Regions from separate parts of the Exiguobacterium sp. H66 genome, predicted to be linked through region 3. Evidence: riboswitches for the same ligand, from Rfam matches in the RefSeq annotation. Region 3 holds a riboswitch; each other region holds the start of a gene.
What was found. A riboswitch is a leader RNA that binds a small molecule or an ion and turns the genes downstream of it on or off. The one in region 3 is predicted to bind S-adenosylmethionine.
Positions count from the first base shown of each region.

Region 1: linked by a shared signal. The riboswitch ahead of metK (methionine adenosyltransferase) and the one ahead of msrA (peptide-methionine (S)-S-oxide reductase MsrA) in region 3 are both predicted to bind S-adenosylmethionine.
Region 2: linked by a shared signal. The riboswitch ahead of KNP88_RS09135 (Na+/H+ antiporter NhaC family protein) and the one ahead of msrA (peptide-methionine (S)-S-oxide reductase MsrA) in region 3 are both predicted to bind S-adenosylmethionine.

Region 1 covers NZ_JACSMQ010000002.1:58,013-64,317, forward strand. Annotated here, with positions in the region: gene KNP88_RS03620 (alpha/beta fold hydrolase) at 4-708, opposite strand; gene KNP88_RS03625 (GNAT family N-acetyltransferase) at 787-1,275, opposite strand; gene metK (methionine adenosyltransferase) at 1,417-2,625, opposite strand; SAM riboswitch class I at 2,754-2,880, opposite strand; gene pckA (phosphoenolpyruvate carboxykinase (ATP)) at 3,113-4,681, shown strand; gene KNP88_RS03640 (EAL and HDOD domain-containing protein) at 4,749-6,005, opposite strand; gene KNP88_RS03645 (alpha/beta hydrolase family protein) at 6,168-6,305, opposite strand, start outside.
Region 2 covers NZ_JACSMQ010000004.1:244,712-251,016, forward strand. Annotated here, with positions in the region: gene KNP88_RS09115 (alanine/glycine:cation symporter family protein) at 1-1,196, shown strand, start outside; gene KNP88_RS09120 (hypothetical protein) at 1,366-1,827, shown strand; gene KNP88_RS09125 (aldo/keto reductase) at 1,885-2,697, opposite strand; gene KNP88_RS09130 (hypothetical protein) at 2,856-3,056, shown strand; gene KNP88_RS09135 (Na+/H+ antiporter NhaC family protein) at 3,100-4,407, opposite strand; SAM riboswitch class I at 4,488-4,591, opposite strand; gene KNP88_RS09140 (metal ABC transporter solute-binding protein, Zn/Mn family) at 4,671-5,639, opposite strand; gene KNP88_RS09145 (alpha/beta hydrolase) at 5,809-6,305, shown strand, end outside.
Region 3 covers NZ_JACSMQ010000007.1:127,900-134,204, reverse strand. Annotated here, with positions in the region: gene KNP88_RS12290 (SH3 domain-containing C40 family peptidase) at 1-1,598, shown strand, start outside; gene KNP88_RS12285 (putative quinol monooxygenase) at 1,654-1,947, opposite strand; gene KNP88_RS12280 (M20 metallopeptidase family protein) at 2,036-3,208, shown strand; SAM riboswitch class I at 3,279-3,385, shown strand; gene msrA (peptide-methionine (S)-S-oxide reductase MsrA) at 3,493-4,023, shown strand; gene KNP88_RS12270 (ribonuclease FAU-1 family protein) at 4,514-5,059, opposite strand; gene KNP88_RS12265 (DMT family transporter) at 5,082-5,561, opposite strand; gene KNP88_RS12260 (Crp/Fnr family transcriptional regulator) at 5,574-6,251, opposite strand; gene KNP88_RS12255 (DMT family transporter) at 6,263-6,305, opposite strand, start outside.

The DNA of each region.
Region 1 (6,305 bases), on a different contig from region 3:
TTGTCATTCCTCAACCATCTTCAAAAAAAGCAATAATTTTTCAGCGAACCGCGTATTGAGACGTTCAAAGCTGAAATGCGGAAATCCATGGAGCCGTTGAAGATAGATTTGATCGCCACCCATTTTCCGGCAAATCTCTAACGTATATTTTACGTCCGCGAATTGATCGTCCGGTGCATAAAAACAAGCGAGGTTGACTCGCGGTAGTTTCTTCCGCTCTTCATCATGTAAGACGATTTCTTCTTCAATCTCCCGGTACTGTGCATATGTCAACTCACCGAGACGTGCCGTATCCTCACTATTTTGACCAAACGGCAACATCCCGAGTGGCGCATCCGGTCGAAAACGATCGAATGCACTTGCAAATACTTGTTTGACGCCACCGAGTTGTTTTGAATTATGCCAATCAAATAACGGCGAAATATACGACAAACTCGCAATCGGCAATTCATATTCCTGCAGTAGCCGGTTGACGACGAGTGCGCCCATGCTGCAGGCGATGATATGAATCGGTAACTTTCGTTTTCCGGCTTCTCGTAAAGCATCCTTCAGCAGTTGTTGATGTTCCTCAAGCGATATCCGGCGCGGTGCGTCTACACGTAACACTTCATAATCCTTTTCAAGGACTCGAATTAATGCATCGCTCGGCGTCGCTCGCAGTTGAAGGGGATAGACGAGTACGATAATCCCTGTTGCTTGATCTTCCACAAACTCACCTCTTCATACAAGTATCTCTGTATTATAACGTTTACATCTTGATGTCAAAAACCATCTTAAGTCGGATTTTCATTCATATATACGTTTTAAGCGTGTCACAGGTTCCACTTGACCGAAAATTTCTTCAGTCGTTTCACTTTCTTCTCTAAAACCGAAAGAGACTAGAAACTGGCGCGCTTTATAGTTTCGTGATTCAACGTAGACTTCAATCGGGGAAGCACCTTGGTGTTCAAGTTCACGAATCAACTTTCGTCCAATCCCATTTTGTTGATATTTCGGTAGTACATACAAGCGAACGATTTCCCACGTGCCGTCAACATCGATCGCATGGATGAAACCGACGATTTCTTCCTCGATAATGGCGACATTGAAATATTCTCCCCGCGCTTCCTCCGCCGTCCGAATTGCTCGAACGACTTTTTCTTGCGGATACGCCTCTTGTACGAAATGGGCTTTCGAGCTTTCCGAATAAATCTCTTCGTACGTATCCATCCAAGAGGTAATGGCAATATCATGAATGCGTGCCGCATCAGTAGGAATTGCTTCGCGTATCTCCATATCGGACTCCCCCTTTTTTCCGTTTACCGGTACATGTTCTTTTACCCTTTTCTAGAAAAATCATTCGTTTCCCTGCAAAGTTCGAGACAAACAAAAAAAGTTCAGAAACAAACTCATGCGAGTCTGCTTCTGAACTGAAAATTAAGCGAATCGTTTCGCTTGTTCTTCAAGAATTGCTGCTTTATCTGTTTGCTCCCATGGTAATTCGATATCTGTACGACCGAAATGACCATAAGCTGCTGTCTGACGATAAATCGGACGGCGGAGATCAAGCATGTTGATGATCCCTGCTGGGCGAAGATCGAAGTTTTCAGCAACGAGTTCGACGAGTTGTGCTTCTGGAAGTTTACCTGTTCCAAACGTATCAACTGCAATCGATACTGGGTGCGCGACACCAATCGCGTACGCAAGTTGAACTTCTGCTTTATCTGCAAGACCAGCAGCTACGAGGTTTTTCGCGACGTAACGTGCTGCATATGCTGCAGAACGGTCAACTTTTGTTGGATCTTTACCAGAGAATGCGCCGCCGCCATGACGTGCATATCCACCATACGTATCAACGATGATTTTACGTCCAGTTAATCCTGCATCACCTTGTGGTCCACCGATTACGAAGCGGCCTGTCGGGTTAATGAAGAACTTTGTTTCCGCATCGATGTATTCTGATGGAATCACAGGTGCGATGACATGCTCTTTCAGGTCTGCTTGGATTTGCTCAAGCGTCACTTCTTCTGCATGTTGTGTTGAGATGACGATTGTATCGACACGAACCGGTTCGTTATTCTCATTGTATTCTACAGTTACTTGCGTCTTACCATCCGGACGGAGGTAGTCAAGTTGTCCAGTTTTACGGACTTCTGCGAGACGACGAGCAAGTTTGTGTGAAAGTGAAATCGGAAGTGGCATCAATTCAGGCGTTTCTTTCGTTGCATAACCGAACATGAGACCTTGGTCCCCTGCACCGATTGCATCGATTTCTTCATCTGACATGCTACCTTCGCGTGCTTCAAGCGCTTGGTCAACACCGAGAGCGATATCTGCTGATTGCTCATCGATTGAAGTCAATACAGCACAAGTGTCTGCATCGAAACCATATTTAGCGCGTGTATAGCCAATCTCACGAATTGTTTCGCGAACGACTTTCGGGATATCGACATAAGTCGATGTCGTGATTTCACCTGCGACGAGGACAAGTCCTGTCGTGACAGATGTTTCAGCAGCGACACGAGCATTCGGATCGGCTGCGAGGATTGCATCTAAGATAGAATCCGAGATTTGGTCACAGATTTTATCCGGGTGACCTTCAGTAACTGACTCCGACGTAAATAGCCGGCGATTAAGGTTTGTCATGTTTGACCCTCCCAAAAAAGAATTTGACGGTGTACTCATTTCCCCTAGTTGAGTGGGACGGTAAAATGAAAAAAACCTCTCCATGTCCAAAAAATGGTCAGGGAAAGGTTGTGCGTTCTTCCTTTACCCTCTTATCGTTCGAAGTGTTTACTTCGCTTCAGGAGAGCACCTTTTCCTTCATTAATAGAATTCTTAATGTAGGACGGTTGCCGGGTTTCTTCGGGCCTTGTTCCCTCCACCTGCTCAGAATAAGAGTATCCGTTACGAATTACATGATATAAAGTTGTGACCACTCTGTCAAGCTACGTTTTAATTTCTAGTCGAAACTTTCCCGAAGAGATGTTAAACTGTTAATGCTGAAAGCGTTTCCAGAAAAATAGAAATCAGCGCTAAAAAAGGATTGCTCATCCTTTAGTATGTCATATATAATAAATGTGTCATACTAAATGCCAGAGCTAAACCAACGTAGGGGAAAGGTGGGGTCAGGATGCCGATGACGGTCCTGAATATCGAAGAGCTACTCAAGAAGGAGCATGTGTTCAAACAACTATCTGTTGCTGAGCTAGTCGAACATGCAATTCGTAACGAAGAAGGGGTTCTTGCTGAAAATGGCGCTCTGTCTGTAGAAACGGGGAAATTTACAGGTCGTTCACCTAAAGACAAGTTCATTGTTCGCGATCAGTCATGCGAGTCACATATCGATTGGGGCCATGTCAATCAACCGATGGAAGCAGACAACTTCGAGCAACTTTTACAAAAAGTTCTTCGCTACATGAATGAAGCAGATCAGCTCTACTACACAGAAGCTGCTGCTGGTGCAGACACTCATTTTACCCTTCCGGTTCGGATCGTGACACAATATGCTTGGCATAATTTGTTTGCAAAACAACTATTTTTGCGTGAATATCCGACAGAAGCTGCTTTTGAGCCTTTCACGGTTATTTATGCGCCTCACTTCAAAGCAGATCCGAAAGTCGATGGAACGAATTCCGAAACGTTCATCGCCATGTCATTCGAACATCGGATTGTCTTAATCGGTGGAACGGAATATGCGGGCGAAATCAAAAAATCGATTTTCTCTGTCATGAACTACCTTTTACCTCAACGAGACGTCTTATCGATGCATTGCTCGGCTAACGTCGGTCATGAGGGTGACGTCGCTTTATTCTTCGGATTATCCGGTACTGGTAAGACCACACTGTCTGCTGACGACAGTCGTCAATTGATTGGTGACGATGAGCACGGGTGGTCCAACGACGGCGTCTTCAATATCGAAGGTGGCTGTTACGCAAAAACGGTCAACCTATCGCGCGAAAAAGAACCACAAATCTTTGATGCGATTCGTTTTGGCACTGTCCTCGAAAACGTCGTCCTCGATGATGCACGAATTCCTGACTATGATGATACGTCGAAAACGGAAAACACACGGGCCGCTTATCCGATTACAGCGATTGATAATATTGCAGTACCATCACGCGCCGGACATCCGAAAACGATTGTCTTTTTAACAGCTGATGCTTACGGCGTCCTGCCGCCAATCAGTAAGTTGACGAAGGAGCAAGCGATGTATCACTTCTTATCCGGGTATACATCGAAGTTAGCCGGGACAGAGCGTGGCGTAACAGAACCGGAAGCGACATTCTCGACATGCTTCGGTTCGCCTTTCTTACCGCTCATTCCTGAAAAATATGCAACGATGCTCGGTGAGCTCATCGACCGGCACGGTGTCACGGTCTACCTCGTCAATACAGGCTGGACGGGTGGCGCATATGGGACGGGAAGTCGGATGAAGCTTTCCTATACACGGACGATGGTCAATGCAGCTGTCAACGGCACGCTCGCTGATATCCCGACGGAAGAGCATCCGATTTTCGGGCTACACATGCCGCTCGAAGTCCCTGGTGTCCCAAGCGACTTGCTCAATCCTGTCAAAGTTTGGTCGGATGCTGATGCGTATGAACAACAAGCACGGGCTTTGGCAACTAAATTCAAACAAAATTTCACACGGTTCGACAGTGCAACTACTGAAATCAAATCAGCAGGGCCACGTGTTTAATTAAATTAAGATAATTAAAAGGCACCAGACACTGTATGTTCAGTGAGCTGGTGCCTTTTAACGTCCATCAGACGATTGAATCTTCTTCATCCGGTTGCAGATGAAGTTCTTTTTTAGTCAACCAATCTTGACTCTCTTTTAATAGTGCATAGGCACGCTGTTTTGAAATACCAAAACGATGGGTTAGTTTTTCAAACTGTTCAAATTCACCACGGTCGGCACTAATCGCGAGCAATAAACAATCACGAAACGGGTGATCTTTTCCTTGTAACACGATTTTCAACGTCGACTCGATTGGTAATTGATCAATGATTTCATCAATATCGACTGACAGTAATGCATCGATATGCGAGAGTAAGCCAATCATGTAGGCACTTTCCGGACGTAACGTCTTTGTTTCAAGTGCAAATAACTCGCATAGCTTGGCACAATGCAGTGAAGAACGTAACAACTCGTCTGACCACTTGTACGGACTCGCAAGTCGCATCTCTCGTAAAACGATTAACGAAATCCAACTTTTAAGTTGTGAAAACCCGAGCAGTGAAATCGCTTGACGAACGGATTCGACGGTATTTCGAAGACCAATCCCGGGAGAATTGATAAGCTGAAGGACTTGCACACTAATGTATGGATTTCCTTCGATTTCATCAACGACTTGATCATAATACTCATCTGATTCGAGCCACTTCAACATCTTTAACAATACAGGCAATTGTGGCGGAACAGCCTTCCCTTTCATCAGCATCGGTTTTGCATAAAAGTAGCCTTGGAACCAGTCATACCCCATGCTCAAGCTACGCAGATGATCTTCATGCGTTTCGACACGCTCTGCCAACAAACGGATATGCGGATAGTTTCGTTTAACGATATGTAAAATCGCACTTTGTTCACGTGGGTTGATTGCTTCGATATCAATTTTTATTAAATCAATTAAATCAAACAACTCTGGACCATGATTTCGTAATAAATCCGTCACGAAATCATCCAAGGCCAATTGAAATCCAGCCTCTTTCCATTTTTTCAAAACCGACAGCATATGCGAATCGATGACGACGGTCTCAAGCACTTCGATGACAAATCGTTCCGGATCTAAGTGATCAATCAGCTCACCTTGCAATAAATCACCGGTGAAATTGATGAATAAACGTTTTCCTTCTGCCACTCGATCGACACCTAAATGGACGAGCGTATTCGTCAACACGTCCATCGTCGCTAACTCACCATCAAAAATAGCAGGAGCTTCAACTGAACGATATAATAATTCAAACGCATCGATGGCACCGGATCGATTCACGATTGGTTGTCGTGCCAACAAGATTTCCATCCCGTTCTCCCCTTTTGTCTTCCACCCTATAGTTCACTTCATATTTTTTAGTATACCAAATATTGTTTTCTGTTTAAAAAATGCTTTTTTAAAACATATCAATGTTACTGATTTTTTAAAAAAAGTCACCCCGGCTGTTCGAGGTGACTACATCCTATGTTATCAGTGCATCATCCAATCGATGATTTCCTTCGTCACAGCAAATTTTTCATGCAACGGAAACTGATGGGCCTGCTCGTAAATACGAAGCCGCGTCTGACTCGGGTAGCGTGCAGCATAATTCGTTGCATGACGTAAGCG
Region 2 (6,305 bases), on a different contig from region 3:
TTGCGACAGCCATCGCACTAGGTGGGCCTGGTGCCGTCTTTTGGATGTGGCTGATTGCCTTGATCGGTTCAGCGTCAGCATTCGTCGAAAGTACACTTGCTCAAATTTATAAAGTCCGTGATGAGAAGGCATGGCGTGGGGGCCCTGCCTACTACATGGAAAAGGCGCTTGGTCAACGGTGGCTCGGAATCGTCTTCAGTATCTTGATTACAATCTCGTTCGGGTTTGTCTTTAACTCGGTTCAATCGAATACGATTTCATTGTCACTTCAAAGTCAGTATGGCATCGATAAGATGTGGATCACGATTGCACTCGTTTTATTAACATCACTCGTGATTTTCGGTGGAGTGCGCAGTATTGCGACGGTCTCTGCATTCCTTGTTCCAATCATGGCGGGCGGATACATTTTAATCGCCCTCTTCATTATGATTACGAATCTTGAATTGTTGCCGAACGTCTTCGGCTTGATTTTCCAAGAAGGACTTTTAGAGTTCAAGACGCTTGCTGGCGGAGCAATTGGTGCTGCAGTTCTTAACGGAATTCGTCGTGGTCTGTTCTCGAATGAAGCCGGTATGGGTTCTGCTCCGAATGCTGCTGCGACGGCTGAAGTGTCACACCCCGTCAAGCAAGGTTTGATTCAATCATTCGGTGTATTTGTTGATACGTTACTCATTTGTTCGTCAACAGCGATGATCATCCTCGTCAGTGATGTCGCGACGAAAGACGCGAACGGAAAAGCAGTTGCCGGAATCGAACTCGCGCAAAACGCACTCTCGACTCAGGTCGGAGTGTTTGCGACGACGTTCATGGCGCTTGCGATCTTCTTGTTCGCATTTAGTTCAATCATCGGAAACTATTATTACGGTGAATCGAACATCAGCTTCATTAATGACAATAAAACACTGATGATGGCTTACCGTGTCATCGTACTCGGGATGATTGTCTTCGGTTCAGTCGTACAGACGGCAGGTCTTGTCTGGGCGCTTGCTGATATTTTCATGGGCTTGATGGCAGTCGTCAACTTGTATGCGATTTTCCGCTTATCTAAAATCGCGAAACTCGCACTGGATGATTACCTCGAACAACGAAAAGCCGGAAAAGATCCGCGCTTTTATGCGAATTCGATTCCGAACTTACCAGGTAAAGAATCTCTTGAGGCTTGGGAAACGGACGAATCAAAAGAAAAAGCGATTTAATCAAAAAAGAACCGGCATTTTGCTGGTTCTTTTTGCATGTAGACAACGTGCTATCAGAAGGTGAGAGCGTTTTTTTTCGTTGCTTTTTAGTACGCAGATTCTAAAAAAATTACTAAAGCATCGAAAAAATGGGAATAGCTATTAAAGAAACGAAGAGAGGAGAGGGAGGATGGAAAACGTACATTACGTTCGTGTCGCGGATGCCGTTTGGGATTCGTTTGGTGACGACCCGCATATCATCATGGACTGGATTCTTTTTATCCATGAGACGCAGCCGGATTATGAACAGCTATTTGCTCTGGAAGACACGGCAGCCCTCTATCACTTGATGAATCAAATCGATATCTATATCGATCAAGAGACCCATTACAACTTAGGTCGAGCGATTGTCGGTGAAGAGTTGATTGTCAACGAAACACAAGCAGCAATTGTCGGGATTCTCCCTCTTCCGTTAATCATCATCTCAGCAGAAGTCATGCGAAATTTTGATCGTCGGTCACTAGAGACGATTTATGATGAAGCGGGGCAACATGGAGAATTCGACGACGTGTGGGAACAGTTTGCTGATTTACGCGCATACTTCAGCAAGGCTGAAACGACAGAAGAGACGATTCTTATTTATTACGCTTAAAAAAAGACTGCTACGGGATAGGTCCCGTCAGCAGTCTTTCGTGTATCGGTCAATGGATTAAAAGTCAATTTCGTCAGGGTCCGGTCCGAGGCGGACTTCTGTCGCGAGACGGTCAATTTTTTCGAGGTCGTCTGCATCGAGTTGGAAATCAAACACATCGAAGTTTTCAGCAATCCGTTCTGGTGTGACTGATTTCGGAAGCGCAACGATTCCGTTATCGAGGTGCCAACGTAGAACGACTTGTGATGGGCTCTTACCATGTTTTTCAGCAATCTCTTTGAAATCATTGATTTCAAGGAACTTACCTTGCATGAGTGGGCTCCATGCTTCGACTTGAATGCTGTGATCCTGCAAGTATTCATGCAATTCATGCTGTGGAAGTTGTGGGTGAAGCTCGACTTGGTTAATCATCGGCGTCATGAGTCCTTCTTCAGCAAGCGTATCGAGATGATGTTCTTTAAAGTTCGAAACACCAATTGCTTTAATTTTACCTGCTTCGTACAGCTCGACCATGGCTTTCCATGCTTCGACATAACCTTCGACAGGCCAGTGAATGAGATAAAGATCGAGATAATCTGTTTCTAGTCGCTCAAGTGACTCAGCGAAAGCCTCTTTCGTCCGTCCGGCACGAATGTCATCGTTCCAAACTTTAGACGTCAAGAAGAGTTCTTCACGTTTCACGCCGCTTTCTTTGATTCCTTTTGCGACACCACGTTCGTTTTTGTAGACGGCAGCCGTATCGATATGACGGTAACCGACGCGAAGTGCTTCTGCGACGGCAGCCGGTGCTTCCGTCTCTTCATCGACTTGCCAGACACCGAACCCGATCTGTGGAATCGTGATACCATTTGAAAGTTTTGCGTATTGCATGTATATACTCCTCCTTCAATGAAACTAGAATATGGATTTGCCTGTTCAGTTTAGCATGAACTTAGCGGAACATCTGTTTTGATGCTCATAAGCAGGGAATATAGACTGGGAAAGAGAAGAAAGTCTACTGATGCATAAACGAAGAGAGGTGTAATATCATGGTGAAATCGATTAAAAAAGTACCAAAAGGAGTCTGGACAAGCATCGCAGCACTATTAGGTGCTCAAGCCACGTTCCTCTTCCTTGGTGCCCGCAAGACAGGACGCAATCCGTGGGTATGGGGTGGAGCAGGACTCGTTCAATTTCCGCTTCCGGCGATTGCCTATTTCATTTTGAATCGTCAAGAAAAACAGAAATAAAGTGAACCCCCCGTCGCAGACGAAGCGACGGGGGTTGTTTGTTTTACGACATGTTGTTTTTCTGTGCGGCATCGCTCTTCCGGCGTGGGAAGCCGAAGAAGATTGCCAGTGATCCACAAACGAACAGTAAAAATGGATAGAACAAATAAGGAATCAGTTCGGGTGACGCCGTTTTCGTCAATTCAGCGGCAATCAAAAGTTGCGCTCCGTACGGGATGATTCCTTGAACACCACAGGAAAAGAGGTCGAGGATACTGGCTGACTTTTTCCGGTCGATGTCATACGTATCCGCGATTTCAGCAGCGAGCGGACCGGCGACAAGAATCGAAATCGTATTATTTGCTGTTGCGAGATTCGTTGCACTGACGAGGGCAGCCATACTGAACTCAGCTCCCCGGCGTTTCGAAATCTTTCGTGTCAGCGTTTCTTTGAGATAAGCAATTCCACCGTTATAGGTGATCAGGCTGACGAGTCCACCCATCAGCAACGTCAAGATTGAGATTTCTGCCATCCCCATCAATCCGTCAGACATCGCGAGGACAAACCCACTTACTCCGAAACTACCGTCGATCATTCCGATGATGCCTGTCAATAACGTCCCGCCGAGTAAGACGAGAATGACGTTGACACCAAAGAGGGCGAGCACGATGACGGAAAGATACGGAATCAGCTTATAAAATTCAAATGCTTTCGCTTCGACGACATCTCCGGAACCTGACACGAAAGCGAGTAAGATGACAGTGATGACGGCAGCAGGCAAGACGATTAAAAAGTTCGTTCTGAATTTATCACGCATGTTCGTTTTTTGTGTCCGGACAGCGGCGATTGTCGTATCTGAGATAAACGATAAGTTATCACCGAACATTGCTCCACCGACGACGGCAGCAGCGGCGAGTGCGACATTGACGCCCGTCGCGTCATGAATCCCGAGTGCGATCGGTGCAAGGGCAGCGATTGTGCCGGTCGAAGTTCCCATCGCCATCGAGATGAAAGCGGCAATGATGAACAATCCACTCATTAAAAGAGACTGGGGTAGGAAACTGAGTGCAGCGTTGACGGTCGCATCAATGGCTCCGATTGCATTCGCTGTTCCAGAAAATGTGCCGGCGAGTAAAAAGATGAAGACCATGATCATGATGTCCGGATTTCCGGCACCGCGGGCAATCCGCTCGACGGTCTGGTTGATGTCTCCCTTAGATGTCGCAGCAGCAAAAATCAAGGCGATTAAAGCTGCAATTAAAATTGGGAATTTGTAAAAGTCGTTATAGAAGATTCCTGCACCGATGAATAATACAAGGAAAACGAACAAGGGCAACAACGCCCATTTGTTCGGCGTAACCGTTTCGTTCATGTGAATCACTCCATTTCTTCAGCATACAAAAAAAGACCCCTTCGCAAGAAAGAAGGAGGTCTTTACTGAAAAAGACGCTCTTCTTATCTCTCAAGCCATAGCTTGCTGGATTTGGCACAGTACGAATCAATCGTCCGCTGCCGAAACATCATTGGGCCAGTCCCTCCGTTTCTCGCGATAAAAAGAAGTCATTTAGTTGTTTAGTCGTTGTTTAAAACACGTTTATTACCCTAACGTATCTTTTAATGCTTGTCAACTGTACCTTACTGCAGTGCTTGTTTGAGCGTCGTCACGTTTTCGTTCATCAAATCAAAGTACGATTTATCTTGTTGATCTTTTGCGACGGACTCGAGGTTATGAATCGTAATCGATTCGGCACCGATTTCTTTTTGGATGACACGGGCGACCTTTGGCGACACCGTCTCTTCGAAGGCGATATAGTTTAAGTCATGCATCTCTGCTTCCTTGACGATGGCAGCCAGCTGTTTTTGGGACGGTTCGTCAGACGGCGAGATACCGGCAATCGGCAGTTGCGTGAAACCGTAACGTTCCGCCAAGTACCCGTATGCGGCATGCGTGACGAGAAGCTCCTTTTTCGAACCGGAGTCAACAGCTTTTTGTAAATTTTGGTCGAGTTCATCTGCTTGTTTGTTAAAGAGTGCGAGGTTTTTATCAAACGTTTCCTTCCGGTCAGGTGCTTCCTTTGCTAACGCGGTCGTAATCGAGTCAGCCATTTTCTTGGCGTTGTTCGGGTCGAGCCAAACATGCGGATCGTATTGTCCATGATCGTGCGACTCTTCTTCAGCCTCGTGATCATCATGGTCATCGTGTGCGTCTTCTTCGTGCGTATGAAGCGAAGCGGAAGCCTCGAGTAAGTCGATATTTTTACTTGTCTCGACAAAACGAATGGAATTACCGGCTAAACTTTCCTTAATCTTTTCAGAGTACGGCTCAAGGGTTGTGCCGGTAAGTAAAAATAGATCGCCTTTCGCAATCGTCGTCAATTGCTTCGGAGTCGGCTCATACGAATGCGGGTCGGCGCCAGGGGGAACGATTAATTCGACCTGGACGTCTGTGCCGCCGATTTCTTTTGCAATTGCCGCAGTCGCGAATGTCGACGTATAAATTTGCAATTTACCGTCTTCTTCTGAATTTGAAGTCGATGAGCCGCATGCGGCGAGCAGACTGGCAGTTACTGTCGCGATGGTTAACGCTGGAATGATTTTTTTCATATGTGAACCCTCCAAGATAATTAAAACGTAATTGTTCCGATTTGGACTTTCTAACTATATCCGACGGAAATTAAAGCGTCAAGTCGGAATGTTGTGAAGTTCTAGTTCAAAATAAATCGGGTAAGAGAAGAATAGAAGTGAAATCGGAATGAGCCTTGGAGGTGATGAGGTGAAACGTGAAACAGCATGGTTGATGGGTGGCGCCGCTATTTTGACGACGGCTGCTGCTGGTGCGAGCATTTGGAATAATTATGGAGCCTTACTCAGATGGACGGAGCCGGTCTTGCCGCTTACCGAAAAGCAATTAGCACCACGAAATCTTTTATACAAGACGGTCAATCAGCAGGACTTGACGTTAGATATCTATTATCCGCCGGGAGAAGGGCCGTTTCCGGTCGCGATTTATGCTCATGGCGGCGCATTCGTTCGTGGAAACCGTGATGATGTGTTTAGTTTTGCTCCAATCATCGACCGGTTTTTAGAACTCGGGATTGCCGTTTGCAGCATCGACTATCGTTTATTTGAGGATGGCAGCTATTTTCCGGACAACCTTGAAGATGTTCGAGATGCCTTATGTTTTTTAAATCAACAAGCGGATGAGTTACGTATCGCGCGCGGTCGCATGCTTTTATGGGGTGATTCAGCAGGTGGAGCCCTAATGTTGAC
Region 3 (6,305 bases):
TTCAGGTAGAGCCAAACAGTTCGAGCAGCGTCTTGAAGCATCATAAACAAAATACACTTTTGACGATTTACGGCACGAGCGGTGCCTACAGCCGAATCATTTTCCGTGGCGAGTATGCGTACGTCTTGACGAGCTCGCTCGCGAAATCAAAAGTCTATGCCAAAACGGATCGCCTGTACATCCAAAAAACAACACCGATTCAGGTAGAGCCAAACAGTTCGAGCAGCGTCTTGAAGCATCATAAACAAAATACACTCTTGACGATTTACGGGACGAGCGGTGCCTACAGCCGGATCATCTTCCGCGGTGAATATGCATACGTCTTGACGAGCTCGCTCGCGAAATCAAAAGTCTATGCCAAAACAGATCGCCTGTACATCCAAAAAACAACACCGATCCAGCAATCCCCAAGCAGTTCAAGTACGGTTCTTAAGCATCATCAAAAGAACACGCTCTTGACGATTTACGGGACGAGCGGCGCCTATAGCCGAATCATCTTCCGCGGTGAATATGCATACGTCTTGACGAGTTCGCTCGCAGCAACGAAAGCAGATCTGTATGCGACGACAGGGACACGTTACGTGACCGAAGACAAGTTGGTCGTCCATCCAAAAGCCAGTCTTAGCGGAAACATTGGGACACTGAAAAAAGGAGCATTAATCACGACCTATGGAAAAAGCGGTTACTACACACGCGTCAAAATCGGATCACGCTTCGGATTCGTTGACTCAAGTCGGCTCGGTTTAAATAAACCGACGTCTAAAGCCAAAGTCGGGACCGTCTTTTACGTCCATTTCAACCAAACACCACTCTTTTCTGCTGACGTCGCCTACAGTCGTCCGGCGAGTCACTTAAGCAAAGGAACGAAATTGATCGGGTTAAAATCGATTGATGATGACTTTTGGCAAGTTCGTCTACCGAATGGTCAAACGGGTTACGTCCTCAATCCTTATATCGGAACGAGCAAACCGGATATGCGGTATAACGAGCAAGCCATCAATCGTTCAAAAGTCTATACGGTCAAAGCAACGACTTCATTTTATGACACACCTGCCAGTCCAAAAAGTGCCGGGTTGGTCGAAAAAGGCAAGCGTGTGTATCCGCGTTACCGCGTCGGTAATTTCTATGTCATTCAGTCCGGCTGGACGCCCGTCTACATCCCGGTGACGGCCCTTACAGTGACGAGCGAAACAAAAGTTGACAAGAAAAATAATTCACGTGGCGAAAAGTTGATTCAAGCTGCTGTTGCTCATATCGGTACTCCGTACACATGGGGATCACAAAACGTGGCGAATGGTGGATTCGATTGTTCCGGATTGATTCATTATGCGACGAACCAAGCCGGAAAATACGGCGGACGGACGAATGTCCGCGGTTACTGGTACGGAGCGTTCTTTACAAATCAACGCACAAGTATCAGTTCCGGAAAACGCTCGGATATCGTCTTCTTCGAAAACACGTATACGGATGGCCCCTCGCATATCGGGATCATGTTAGATAGTAAACACTTCATTCATGCCGGAGGATCACAACTGCAAATCAGTTCAATTTACGAGCCGCACTGGCGTGAGCACTTCCTCGGTTTCAAATCAATGTAATGATTAAAAAAACGGACCTTCCCTAACCCGGGAGGTCCGCTTCTTTTAGCTAACATTAAAATGTCATTTCCGCATATTTCGTAACTTGGCGATCGATTAAGTACAATTCGATTTGCTCGCGATACGCTTTATAGTGGTCTGACGCAATATGCGCTTCTAACGCTTCTTCATCTTGATAGACTTCATACAGCATGAACTGATGTTCATCTTCAATCGATTGATGTAAGCTATAACGCAAGCACCCCGGCTCGTTTTGTGAAGCTTTGTAGACCGTACTTAAAATCGGAAAGACTTGATCGGCTAAACCTGCTTTGACTGTGATGACCGCGTTGACAATAATTTCTCCCATGACTTGTTTTCCTCCTCATCATTCATTACTCCTATCTGTACCCGTTTTATAGAAAGTCATACCTCAAAAACCTGAAAGGATGATTATGATGCAACAGCAACTCTTCACTCAACTCGATCAACTCGAACAACAAATCATTGAAAGACGTCGTGATCTGCACCGTCACCCGGAACTCTCTTTTCAAGAAGTGCGGACACCAAACGCCATCGCCTCATTTTATGATGAGCTTGGTCTCCCTTACCGCAGGAACGTCGGTGGTAGCGGGATCGTCGCGACCCTCAAAGGAAAACATCCTGGAAAGACCATCGCCATTCGGGCCGATTTCGATGCCCTGCCACTGCAGGAGGAAACGGATCTCGCCTTCCGTTCGATTCATCCGGGTGTCATGCATGCGTGTGGACATGACGGACATACGGCGATTGCACTCGGTCTTGCCTCGGCCTTTACAGCACTGCAAGAAGACCTTCACGGAACAATCGTATTCATTCATCAACACGGGGAAGAAGTCTTCCCGGGTGGTGCCATTCAAATGATTGAAGACGGCTGTCTTGACGGGGTCGATGCAATTTTCGGTACGCATCTCGAAAATGACTTACCTGTCGGAACAATTGGCTATCACGCAGGACATACGCTGTGCGCCATCGATGAATTCGAAATCGTCGTCCACGGACAGGGTGGTCATGCGCAAGCCCCTCATAAAACACAAGATGCACTCGTCGCCGGGGCACAACTCGTCTGTAATCTCCAACACCTCGTCAGTCGGCGCGTTGATCCGTTTTCACCTGCCATCATCGCAATCGGTTCATTCCACGCCGGAACGGCTCCGAACATCGTTACTGGTGAGGCACGGATTGTCGGAGAAATTCGAACATTTGACGAAGCGCTGCGTCACCAGTTACGACAGCAGGTCGATTTGGTTGCCCGGACGACGTGTGCCGGAATCGGTGCGAGCTATTCCATCGACTTTACGACGGGTTATCCTTCCCTTTGGAATCATCCGGTAGAAACAAATCTCGTTAAAGAAGCGACGGCTTTCTTAGGTGAGGCATCTGTCAAAGAACTCAAACCGATGATGGCAGCCGATGATTTCGCCTATTATTTAGAGCGTATCCCAGGAAGCTACTTCTTTACGGGGTCCGCCAAAACGGATGGGAGTACGATTTATCCGCAACATCACCCGAAATATGAAATCGATGAACAGGCATTGCTCATCGGCGCAAAAGCCTTAGGTGCAACCGTCCTTCATGCTTTAGAATCTTAAGGATTGACTTTGTCGTTTTAGAGATGCTATTATCACATCAATGATAACGAATTTAATCAACTTCATATAACACTTATCAAGAGTGGACTGAGAGATCTGGATCGATGACGTCCCAGCAACCTGCCTTCAGTGGCAAGGTGCTACGACCAGCAAAGCGCAAGCTTTGGTTGATAAAAAGCGACGACTCCTTTTGCAACCAAGCAAAGGAGTCGTTTTCGTTTTCTCGCTGTCAGAGCACGAATGATTATAGGGCGACTACCGCCAGCGGAAAGGACGAGATATAGATGGAAAAAGCAACATTCGCAGGAGGCTGTTTCTGGTGCATGGTGACACCATTCGAAGAACTGCCCGGTATTCACGGAATTGTTTCCGGTTATACAGGAGGACAAATCGAAAATCCGACATACGAACAAATAAAAACAGGCACGACCGGTCATTCGGAGGTCGTCGAGATTACATTTGATCCGGCGTTATTCTCATACGAGCGGTTACTCGAACTTTACTGGCCGCAAACGGATCCGACTGACGCCGGCGGACAGTTCCAGGACCGTGGGACACAATACGCACCTGCCATCTTTTATCATACGGAAGAACAGCGCCTTGCTGCGATTGCTTCACGTGACGCGCTTGCTGCGAGCAATCGCTTTAAGCAACCGATCGTCACACGAATCGAAGCGGCACAAGCCTTCTACCCAGCAGAAGACTATCATCAAAACTTCCACAAAAAGAATCCGGAGCACTACAAAAAAGACCGGAAAGCATCCGGTCGCGATGAATTCATCGATGTGGCTTGGAAAGAAGAAGTATCTGTCTAAACTAAAAAAAGCCCGCTTCGTGCGGGCTTTTCGTTTGTAGATACACTCTTATGAAGAGTGAATATGCTATAACAAGAGGCAATCCGTTCGCGCTCCCCTGTCTCGCCTCGTCTTCAAAGCGGCAATCTTCCGCGCCGCTACAGCAAAGCTGCAGGGTCGCGACCGATTGCTTTTCGCGGTTCTCAAGCGATGCGAGACGGATTGCGCTCTAACACTACTCTATGATTTTCTCTGCGGTACACCCTGAAAGCTTCGTTTTTCGTTGACTCCTACGGGAAAAAGCGCGTGAACACGCGCTGCCAAGAGGCTGGCAAGACCCTGCTCGTTGTCCGTGAGGATCAAGGAGCAACGGCTTGCGCCTCGCCCGAGGAAAGCAACGAAAAAGGAAGAAGCTTCCCCCCACGTTCCTTTGTCTGCATGCTTATGTAGTCAAAAGTTTTCAATTGTCTTTTTGATAAGGTAGCCTAAAAGGTTTTGATTTCTGTCGACTCTAGTTATTCATCACATTCATTAATGTATCCTTATGGTGACGCGCTAACTTGATCAATTCAAAATCGCCCGTACTAATTTTGGCTTTGAGGGTTTCAACTTCCCCCCATGCTAACTCATACTGTTTTTTATCAATGACACCTTGAGATAAAGCATCTTCCAGTTCATCAGTATCCATTATGTACATATCACCAGACGGTAGCAGAACGATGTCTAAAAATAAGTCCTCCCACCACGGACTTCCATTAGTAAAACCACTCTGCAAACAAATATCGATATACCACTGCACGATATTTCCATCAGCATCGAACATCGTCGTGACAGCATGGTGTGCATTTGAAGGGAACTGCTGAAGCCACATGTAACCATCATCCAAAATACAGACATGTTCCTTTTCATAATGAACGTTCAAGGGATGCGATACTTGAATGGCATGCAATAATGTTACATGCCCTTTAAACTCTTCTGTCTCGATTAATGACTGTGCGTACGCTCTCTTGGTGATTCGCTTCCAATCCTCACGTTTTCCATCTCTTCGCTTTAGCATCTTCACACGCCCCATTCAACCATTACGATACCTTTTTCGACAAATCATCCGAAGATTCGATTTCTACGACTTGATACCGTTTCAACACAAAAATACCGGCTAACATCACAAGCAATCCAGCGACTTGTCCGAGCGAAAGCTCAAGTTCCGGTAAACCGAACCAACCGAACAAGTCGACACATAATGCAAAACTGAGTTGCGAAATCAAGACGACCGAAATCGCAATCGATGGACCGAGCAACTGAATCCCGCGCATCACACAAAATACGACACCGACACCGACCAGACCACCGAATAAATAAAGCGGTTCGACCGTTTGAATGTTCGAGAATGTGCCACCCCGAAATACGACTAACGCAAACAGTGAACCGATGAACCCGACAAAAAAGACGAGGGTCGTCGTCGCCCATGCCCCGAACGCATGACTCATCCGTGCATTCAATACCGTCTGTAAACTAATCATCATTCCTGCCGTAATCGCACAAAACATACCTAGTCCCACACTAGCCCCTCCTTATTCGTAACTATTTCCGTTCGCTTTTTCTTTAATCCGCTCTACATCTAAAATAATGATTTTCCCGCGTCGTCTCGCTAAGATTTCTTCTTCACAAAGTGTTGAGATGATACGGTTTAAATGACGGTAACTCGTCCCGAGCCAATCGGCGACGTCATGGAGATTCGACGTTCGCATCTCTTGATAAAACAGACTGTCGGAAACGTCCGAGGTAATCGATAACAGATATCCGGCAAATCGTTCTTCGACCGAATAGAGGACATGAAATGATGCTGATTTCGAGTCGGCGTACCACTTGGTCGTAATGACCCGCAGTAAAAATTGTAAAAAGGTGTTCGTCGTATTGTGCTCACGTAAGATGGCATACGGAATACTGAGTGCCACGACGTCTGTAATCACCTCGATGGTATTCAAGACTTCCCGTTGATTGATATATTCCGCATCACCAATCACCGTCATCGCCTTTTTGAAGCGTAAAATCCGTTGTTTCCCTTCAGCCGATGCTGCAGAGATTTTAATTTTTCCTTCGACGATGAAATACATCCGGTCAATCGGTTCACCCGTCACACATAACAGGTCCCCTTCCGAAAACGTTTCGATGCGTAAATAAGATTTACTGGTCTCCGTAAAAATATCCGCTAAGTCGTACTGTTTTAAATAGGTCTCAATCGTCTGCATAGATCCTCCCTTTAGGACAGTGAAAAAATCGCAACTCCGGCAAGCATCAAACTG